2 regions of the Streptomyces sp. NPDC052012 genome follow, and region 1 is predicted to be linked to the other one. Evidence: riboswitches for the same ligand, from Rfam matches in the RefSeq annotation. Region 1 holds a riboswitch; the other holds the start of a gene.
The links. Region 1 has a riboswitch for cyclic di-AMP ahead of AB0412_RS31295 (NlpC/P60 family protein). Riboswitches for the same ligand answer to the same signal wherever they lie in the genome.

Region 1 (4,327 bases):
GATCAGGTCGTCGAAGTCGAGGGCGTTCGCCTCGCGCAGCCGCGACTGGTAGAGGGCGTAGGCCTGGGCGAGGGTCTTCTCGAAGCCGTCGGACGCCTGGGCGGCGAAGTCCTCCTCGTCGATCAGCTCGTTCTTCAGGTTGCTGATCTTGGCGCTGAAGGACTTCGGCGGGAAACGCTTGGGGTCCAGGTCGAGATCACGGCAGACCAGGGCCATCAGGCGCTTGGAGTCCGCGGCGTCGTAGATCGAGAACGACGACGTGAAGCCGAGCTTCTTGGACTCCCGGCGCAGGATGCGCACGCACGCGCTGTGGAAGGTCATCACCCACATCGCGTGGGCGCGCGGGCCGACGAGCTGCTCGACGCGCTCCTTCATCTCGCCGGCGGCCTTGTTGGTGAAGGTGATCGCGAGGATCTGTCCCGGGTGGACGTCCCGCTCCGCGAGCAGATAGGCGATGCGGTGGGTGAGCACCCGGGTCTTGCCGGAGCCGGCACCGGCCACGATGAGCAGCGGGGAGCCGGAGTGCACGACGGCGGCGCGCTGGTTGTCGTTCAGCCCGTCCAGGAGGGCAGCGGAGTCCGTCACCGGGCGCGGGGCGCCGTCGCGGTAGTACGCCTCCCGCTCCGGCGGCAGGTCGAACTTCCCGCCGAACAGATCGTCCGGGATCGGCTCCGGTACGTGATCGTCCTCGGGTGGTGGCGGCGGCTCGTCCGCGGGGCCCCGCTGGGCCTGGAGGTTCGCCAGGAAGCTGTCGTCAAAGAGGCTGCTCATCGCTCTCCGAGTCTAGGGCGCACCACCGACAGCCCGGGGCCGCCCTGGGAACATCCCCGGATTCGGCGACCCTCCCGCGCACGCCTCGCCTTCCGGCACGACCCGTGCAGCACACATGCACCCTGTGTGACCCGCGTCATCAGGTCACGAAAATGTATCGGGCATATCACCCACCAACCTTCACAGGGGCCACACCAGTTGGCTACGGTGCGGGCGGGCCGTACGACCCCCACCGGCGAACCTCGCCGGGCCGCACGGCCTCCGCCGAGTCCGTCACTGCCGCCCGCGGCAGCCGGAGCCGGGGACCCGACCGAGACCTGGGGTGAATCGGCTCACTCCCGCGCGGAGCGGCCGTAGGGCAACCCTTCCGAAGCACCAACCGCCCGAACCCGACAGCTAACCCGGTAGGCGGAACACGGAAGGAGTCGCCTCCCTTGGCGTCGCACCGCAAGTCACGCACCCCCGGCACGCGCGTGGCAGGCATACGCACCCCCGCCCTCGCCACGGCGGCCCTGACCTCCGTGGCCCTGCTGTCCCAGACGGCGGACGCCGCCCCCTCGGACGACAAGCCGAGCCTCGAAGAGGTCGAGAAGAAGGTCGACGACCTGTACCGGCAGGCGGAGTCGGCGACCGAGAAGTACAACGCGGCCAAGGAGAAGACCGCGAAGCAGCGCAAGCGCGTCGACACCCTCCTCGACGACGTCGCCCAGCGCACCCAGAAGCTCAACGAGGCGCGGGAGGAGCTGGGTTCCTACGCCGCCGCCCAGTACCGCACCGGCGCCGGTGTGTCGAACACCGCGACCTTCCTGCTCGCGGACTCGCCGCAGGACGTCTTCGACCAGAACCATCTGATGAGCCGGATGACCGGCCGCCAGAAGGAAGCGGTCGACGACTACGTCACGCAGCAGTCCGAGACGATGAAGAAGCGCAAGGAGGCCACCGAGAGCCTCGAGACGCTCACCGAGTCGCAGAGCGACCTGAGGACCGCCAAGGCCACGGTCCAGAAGAAGCTCGCCGACGCGCGTGAGCTGATGTCGAAGCTGACCGCCGAGGAGAAGGCGCGGCTCGCGGCGATCGAGAAGAAGAAGCAGGAGGAGGCCGCCCGCAAGGCCGCCGAGCTCGCCCGGCAGCAGGAGGAGCAGCGCGAGGCCCAGCAGGAGGCGGCCCAGCAGGAGGCGTCTCAGCAGGAGAGCGGCGGCTCGTCCGGTTCCGCCGGCACCACCACGCCGCCCGCGGCGGACTCGTCGTACTCCGTCAAGGCCGAGAAGGCCCTCGCCTTCGCCCGCGCGCAGATCGGCAAGCCGTACGTCTGGGGCGCCACCGGCCCCGGCTCCTACGACTGCTCAGGTCTGACCCAGGCCGCCTGGAAGGCCGCCGGGGTGACCATCCCGCGCACCACCTACGACCAGGTCGACGCCGGCACGACGGTCCCGGTGTCCCAGGCGCAGCCCGGTGACCTCGTCTTCTTCTACGACGACATCACCCACGTGGGCATCTACATCGGCAACGGCATGATGATCCACGCCCCGAAGCCGGGCACGTACGTGCGCGAGGAGTCGATCTACTACGACGGCGCGTCCTCGATCCACAGCGTGGTACGCCCTGCCTGACGCGGCCGGGGCGGGGCCTCTCCCGTCCGCCGCCCGGGTCCCGAGGCTGCGGACCAGGTCAGGTCCACAGCACCGCGATGAAGACGTTCGCCGTGGTCAGCAGGCCGACCAGGCCGAACAGTCCCTTGTCCACCTTCTCCTCGTCCCGCTTCACGTAGACCAGGCCCAGAATCACGATCAGCAGGGCCAGCTTCACGCCGATCTTGATGTTGTTCACGGGCTGGTCGTCGGCCTGGTTGAGACCGACCAGGATCACTCCGGTGACCAGCATCGTCAGCGCGCCGTGCAGCATGGCCGGGCCGAAGCGGGCGGTGCCCTCGCCCATCGCCTTCATCTGGGTGAGGAAACCGCCGAGGAGCGAGGCGATGCCGATGATGTGCAGGCCGACGAAGAGGTGGATGAGTACGTCCATGAGGCCGGAGCCTAGCCAGACGCCGCACCCCGACCGACACCGGCCCGAGTCGGCAAGCGGGCGCATATATGCACCCCATAGCACCACGGCCCCCGTGCTCCGCCCTCCTTCCTCACTTCGGTCAGCACGCTCAGTGAAGGCGTCGACGCAGCGCGGGGATCACGGTCACATACGGTCACCCACCGGTCCGCTCGCGCCACTTCCGCGCAAACCGTCACCCCTCCCGTGCGGCCGGGTCTAACGTCCTGCACCAGGTGACCGGCTCCCCACCGCCGCCCGGACCAGGGGCGGCCCCGGACACCACCGCCGAGAAGGTCCGGCGGCGGACCGCTCCCCCTGTGCGCACCGCCGCCGGACCCCCGGTCGCCCACCACGCAGGGTGCCCGGCGCCCGGACCAGGCGGTCGTCGGTCGTCGGAAGGGACGTGGATTCCGGATGGCAGCGCACCGCAAGCCCAGACAGCGCTCGGCCGGCGGCACCACAGCGCGTACGGCCGCCACCCTCGCCCTCGCCGGCGCGGCCACCGCGACCGGCCTCGACGGTGCGGGGCACGCCGAGCCGCAGCTCACACCCGAGCAGGCCAAGGCGCGGGTGGATCAGCTGTACCGGGAGGCGGAGGTCGCCACCGAGAAGTACAACGGCGCCAAGGAGAAGGCGGATGCGGCCCGGCAGCGGCTGCGCGACCTGCAGGACGAGGCCGCCCGCAAACAGGACCGGCTCAACTCGGCGCGAGCCGCCCTGGGTTCGGTCGCGACGGCCCAGTACCGCAGCGGCGGCCTCGACCCGGCCCTGCAACTCGTCCTCTCCGACGACCCCGACGGCTACCTGGAGGGCGCCGCGTTCGCCGAACGGGCGGGCAGCCGGCAGAACGCCGCCGTGGGGCGCGTCCGCGCACAGCTGAGGGAGATCGAGCAACTGCGCGGTGCCGCCCGCATCGAGCTGAAGTCCCTCACCTCCCGCCAGGCCGAACTCAAGCGGCACAAGAAGACGATCACCGGCAAGCTCGACGCGGCCCGCCGCCTGCTGTCCCGGCTGACGCCCGAGCAGCGCGCGGGGCTCAGCGACGGCACGGACCGCGCCTCACGCTCCTCGACGGCCGCCCGGGACGGCCTCACCGCACCCGGCTCCGCCACCTCCCAGGCCCCCAGCTCCCGCGCCGCACAGGCCGTCGCCTACGCCTACCGGAAGCTCGGCAGCCCCTATGTGTGGGGTGCGACCGGCCCCGACGCCTTCGACTGCTCCGGTCTGATCCAGGCCGCATACCGCTCCGCCGGCGTCTCCCTGCCCCGCACGACCTACGCGCAGATCAACGCGGGCCGCCGCGTCGCCCGCTCCGAACTCCTCCCCGGCGACCTCGTCTTCTTCTACTCCGGCATCAGTCACGTCGGCATCTACGTCGGCGACGGCCGCATGATCCACGCCCCGAACCCGTCGGCCCCGGTCCGCCTCGCCCCGATCGACGAGATGCCCTTCACAGGCGCGACCCGGGTGAGCTGAACCGGCCGGTCTCCCGCCGCCGCGCCTCAGACCAGCC
Region 2 (4,327 bases), on a different contig from region 1:
GCGGACGGCGGTGACGTGACGGGACCGGCCGGGCCGGCGTCCCCCGCGAGCACCTCCCGAGCCGGTCCCGCCAGCACCGTCCGCGGATCCGCCCCCTCCGGCACCCGCCCCAGGAACGTCCCGACCGGCACACCCGCCCTTCTGACCAGCACGAACACCTCGCCATGGGTCACCGGCGGGCTGCCCGGACCGGGTCTCAGCGTCGCCTCCGCGCCGTTCAGATCCAGCTCGGCGACCTGCACCGCCCCGATGGCCAGGAACCGCCGTATCTCCTCCTGCGTACGTGCTGCACGCGACATGGCCTTCCCCCTCCTCACGACCCTCGTGGACCGTTCATCACCCTCACGACCGGCGCAGTCGCCCCGCGCCCCGCAAGGTCCGCGACGCCAGCGACGCGAGCCGCGGGCGGGCGCGGACGAACGCGTGTGCGCGGCGCACGGGCTCGCGGCTCAGCCAGTGCAGTGCGGCGCCCGCCCCGGGACGCGTCGCCGCCCCCTCGTAGACGGCGAGTTCGCCGGTCTTCAGCGAGTCCTTGTACTCGGCGGGACCACGCCCCATGTCGAGCAGGCCGATGCCCTCGGCGGCCGCCGCCTCGGCCATCCGCAGATGCAGCACCAGACCCGGCGAGAACTTCGCGAAATCCGGGTCGTACGCCGGGAACCAGCAGGCCAGGACGGACGAAGAGCGCAGCCCGAAGTGGGCGGCGACGGGACGGCCGTCGGCGTACAGGACCGACAGCGTGCCGGTGCACTGCGGGGCCCGGGTCTCGGCGAGGCGGCCGACCAGCCGGGTGATCCAGTCCTGCGCGAACCGGTCGCGGCGCCCGGTCCTGCGGTACTGCGCCGACTTCCACTCCATGAGGGTGCGCAGCGCCGCCGGGTCCCGCTCGTCGAACACGAACCGTACGGGCCCCACCTGGCGGCCCAGCCTGCGCTCCTTGGCCAGCGTGGTCTTCAGGAACTTCGGCGACTGGGTGCGCAGCACCGACTCGTAGGTCTCGTAGCCCTTCTCCACGTCGATGACGAAGGCGGCGTGCTCCTCGGCCGCGTACGGCACGAACAGCCGCTGGTCGGCCTCCAGGTTGTCGAAGGCGAAGCTCGACACCGAGCAGGCCCGCAGCAGTTCACCGGTGTCCCAGGCCAGACCCGGGCGCAGGACGGCGCCCTGGCAGTCCGACACTCCCAGCCCGATGGCCCGCCCCTGCCCGAGCGCACCCCGCTCGTAGGGCAGGAAACCGGCCGGTTCCGTCCCCTCGTACAGCACGGCGACCCGGGCCCGCGGTCGTACCCGGCCCACGGCGGTGGTGAACTCCGGCTCCATGAAAGGGCTGCGCGGTACGTCCGCGGCGGCGCGCAGTTCCCGCCAGCGCTCCCGTTCCCCCTGGCCGAGATCCTCCGGCCTCAGTACGCGCACACGTCCACTGCTCACCTGACCCCCCGATCAAGTCCCCCCTGGACACTTGGAAGGTACCGCCCGAGAGGGCATGGACGGTAGGTAGCGGACCATGTTGTTGCCAACCGGTGCACAAGCGGGGGTCGGGGGCGTACCGGACGGTGGTGAGAAGGACCGGCGTGTTGTCCGTATTCTCTGATCATGGCCGCACCCACCGCATATTCACTCATCGCCACCGACCTGGACGGGACGCTGCTGCGCGGCGACGACACCCTGTCCGACCGGTCCCTCGCCGCGCTCGCGCGGGTGGCGCAGGCCGGTGCCCAGCACCTCGTGGTGACGGGCCGCCCGGCTCCCCGGGTGCGGCCCCTCCTGGAGGACCTCGGCTGCACCGGGCTCGCGGTGTGCGGGCAGGGCGCGCAGGTGTACGACGCGGGCGCGGACCGGCTGCTGTGGTCCGTGACCCTGGACCGGGAACTGGCGGAGACCGCGCTGGGCAAGATCGAGGCCGAGGTGGGGGAGGTCTACGCGGCGGTCGACCAGGACGGGGTCGACGGGCTGACGCTGATCGAGCCGGGCTATCTGATGCCGCACCCCACGCTGCCCGCCGTGCGGGTCGAACGGCGCGGCGATCTGTGGGACCGCCCGATCAGCAAGGTGCTGCTGCGCCACTCCCGGCTGACCGACGACGAGTTGGCGGCGACGGCGCGCTCGGTGGTCGGCTCGCTCGCCACGGTGACCATGTCGGGGCCCGGGACCGTGGAACTCCAGCCGTGCGGTGTGACGAAGGCGACAGGGCTGGCGCTGGCGGCCGAGCATCTGGGGCTGGGCCCCGAGCGGACCCTCGCGTTCGGTGACATGCCCAACGACATCCCCATGTTCGACTGGGCGGCCCGCGGGGTCGCCATGGCCAACGCCCATCCCGAGCTCAAGGCGGTGGCCGACGAGGTCACCACGACGAACGAGGACGACGGCGTGGCCGTCGTCCTCGAGCGTCTGTTCCCGGAGGCCGGGCGGCACGTGCCCCAACACGTGCCGGCCCAGTGTGTTCCCGGTTTCGCGTCCTCGTCCGCCGAGAGGACGCTTCTGTCGTCTCAGTGAGCGGCTCCCCAAAGCCGCCTCTTGTGACCCCGTACGGCTCAGTACGGCTCAGTACGCGCCGAAGACGTTGTCGATCGAGCCGTAGCGGTCGGCGGCGTAGTTGCAGGCCGCCGTGATGTTCGCGACCGGGTCGAACGGGTCGAAGGCGGTGCCCGGCACGTGGTATGCGGCGAAGGTCGGGTCGATGACCTGCAGCAGGCCCTTGGACGGGGTGCCCTTGGCGGCGTTGGAGTCCCACAGGTTGATGGCGGCCGGGTTGCCGGAGGACTCGCGCATGATGTTGCGGTGGATGCCCTCGTAGCTGCCCGGGATGCCGTGCTGGGCCATGACGGCCAGCGACTCGCGGATCCAGCCGTCGAGGTTGTCCGGGTACGTCGTCGCGGCGGTCGTGGCCGTCGTGGTGGAGGTCGTGGTGGCCGCGGAGGCGCTGGTGGCGCCGATGAGCGGGAGGGCGACCACGGCGACGCCGGTGCCGGCGACGGCGAGAGTGCGGGCGAGGCGGCGGCCGCCGGAGCGGCGGTGCTGACCGGATGCAGGCATGTTCGTTGTTTCCTCTCCTACGCCTGCGAGGTGAGCTGTCGGGTTCGGGCTGGGAGAGTGCCCGGCCGTGCCCCTTCGGGCATGGCTTCACCCCGAGCCGTTCCGGACGGTGGTCCGGCGCGGCGACTTACCTGGGTCCCCCGCTCCTGCCGTGCGTGAGTGAGTCGTCGACTGGGTGGTGCGGGCGGCGGCAGGATTCGGCGTCCGCCCGGCAGGCCGGGAACGTATGCGAGAGCACATGTCGGGAACAAGTGCGGTCATCACAGATGAGGTCGTTTGATCTTGCGGTGGGGTGTTTTGGGTGCTTGATCCTTTGCGGGTGTTAAGGGTCAACTGTGTTGCGGGAGAAGGGGGTACGCGTCTATGGGCGGGCTGTGGGGGCAGGTGGGCGTGCGTGACCCACTTCACGGGAGGCGGAGGGCGGGAGCATTTATCGCCAACGGGAATTCGCCTGGTAATTGCGGCAAATCGGGCACCTGGGCGGGCAGGATGGTGCCTATGGCGAGGTGTGGGCTGTTGTGATCAAACGATCAGGAGTGCTGCGGTTGTGATCCGATATCGCCCGGCTGGTAACACCGGGCGCTGGTGGTGATCGAAACGTGACCGGATACGCTGACTTGAGTGGTGGCAGCGACCTATCGACAAACCGTGTAATCGGCAGTGGACACCAGCAGACAGGAGACCCCCTCGTGACCGTCGTCGGGCCGTTCGGGCTGAGCGTGCGGGACCAGGCTCTGGAAGCCGATGTCCAGGCCGGATTGACGGCTGTCGAGGAGGGGCTGCTCGAGGCCACCAAGAGCGAGGTGCCCTTCATCACGGAGGCCGCGCAGCATCTGGTGCGGGCCGGGGGGAAGCGATTCCGGCCCCTGCTCGTGATGCTCGCCGCGCAGTTCGGTGACCCGTATGCGCCGGGGGTCGTGCCGTCGGCGGTGGTGGTGGAGCTGACCCACCTCGCCACGCTGTACCACGACGACGTGATGGACGAGGCCGCGGTGCGGCGCGGGGTCGCCAGCGCGAACACGCGGTGGGGCAACTCCGTCGCGGTGCTCACCGGCGATTTCCTGTTCGCGCGGGCGTCGCACATCCTGGCCGATCTCGGGCCGGAGGCGGTGCGGGTGCAGGCGGAGGCGTTCGAGCGGCTGGTGACCGGGCAGATCCTGGAGACGGCGGGGCCGCAGGACGGGCGGGATCCTGTCGATCACTACCTGGATGTGCTCGGGGGCAAGACCGGGTCGCTGGTGGCGGTGTCGTGCCGGTTCGGGGCGATGATGTCGGGCGCCGACGAGACCGTGGT

Region 2: another riboswitch for cyclic di-AMP. It lies ahead of AB0412_RS18290 (transglycosylase SLT domain-containing protein); the one in region 1 lies ahead of AB0412_RS31295 (NlpC/P60 family protein).

What each region holds. Positions count from the first base shown of each region.
Region 1 covers NZ_JBFAXA010000028.1:88,730-93,056, forward strand. The annotation lists gene pcrA (DNA helicase PcrA) at 1-771, opposite strand, end outside; cyclic di-AMP (ydaO/yuaA leader) riboswitch at 1,024-1,197, shown strand; gene AB0412_RS31295 (NlpC/P60 family protein) at 1,206-2,381, shown strand; gene AB0412_RS31300 (hypothetical protein) at 2,440-2,793, opposite strand; gene AB0412_RS31305 (NlpC/P60 family protein) at 3,229-4,290, shown strand; gene AB0412_RS31310 (response regulator transcription factor) at 4,317-4,327, opposite strand, start outside.
Region 2 covers NZ_JBFAXA010000010.1:549-4,875, reverse strand. The annotation lists gene AB0412_RS18305 (glycosyltransferase) at 1-299, opposite strand, end outside; gene AB0412_RS18300 (GNAT family N-acetyltransferase) at 343-1,428, opposite strand; gene AB0412_RS18295 (HAD family hydrolase) at 1,594-2,493, shown strand; gene AB0412_RS18290 (transglycosylase SLT domain-containing protein) at 2,542-3,033, opposite strand; cyclic di-AMP (ydaO/yuaA leader) riboswitch at 3,039-3,213, opposite strand; gene AB0412_RS18285 (polyprenyl synthetase family protein) at 3,723-4,327, shown strand, end outside.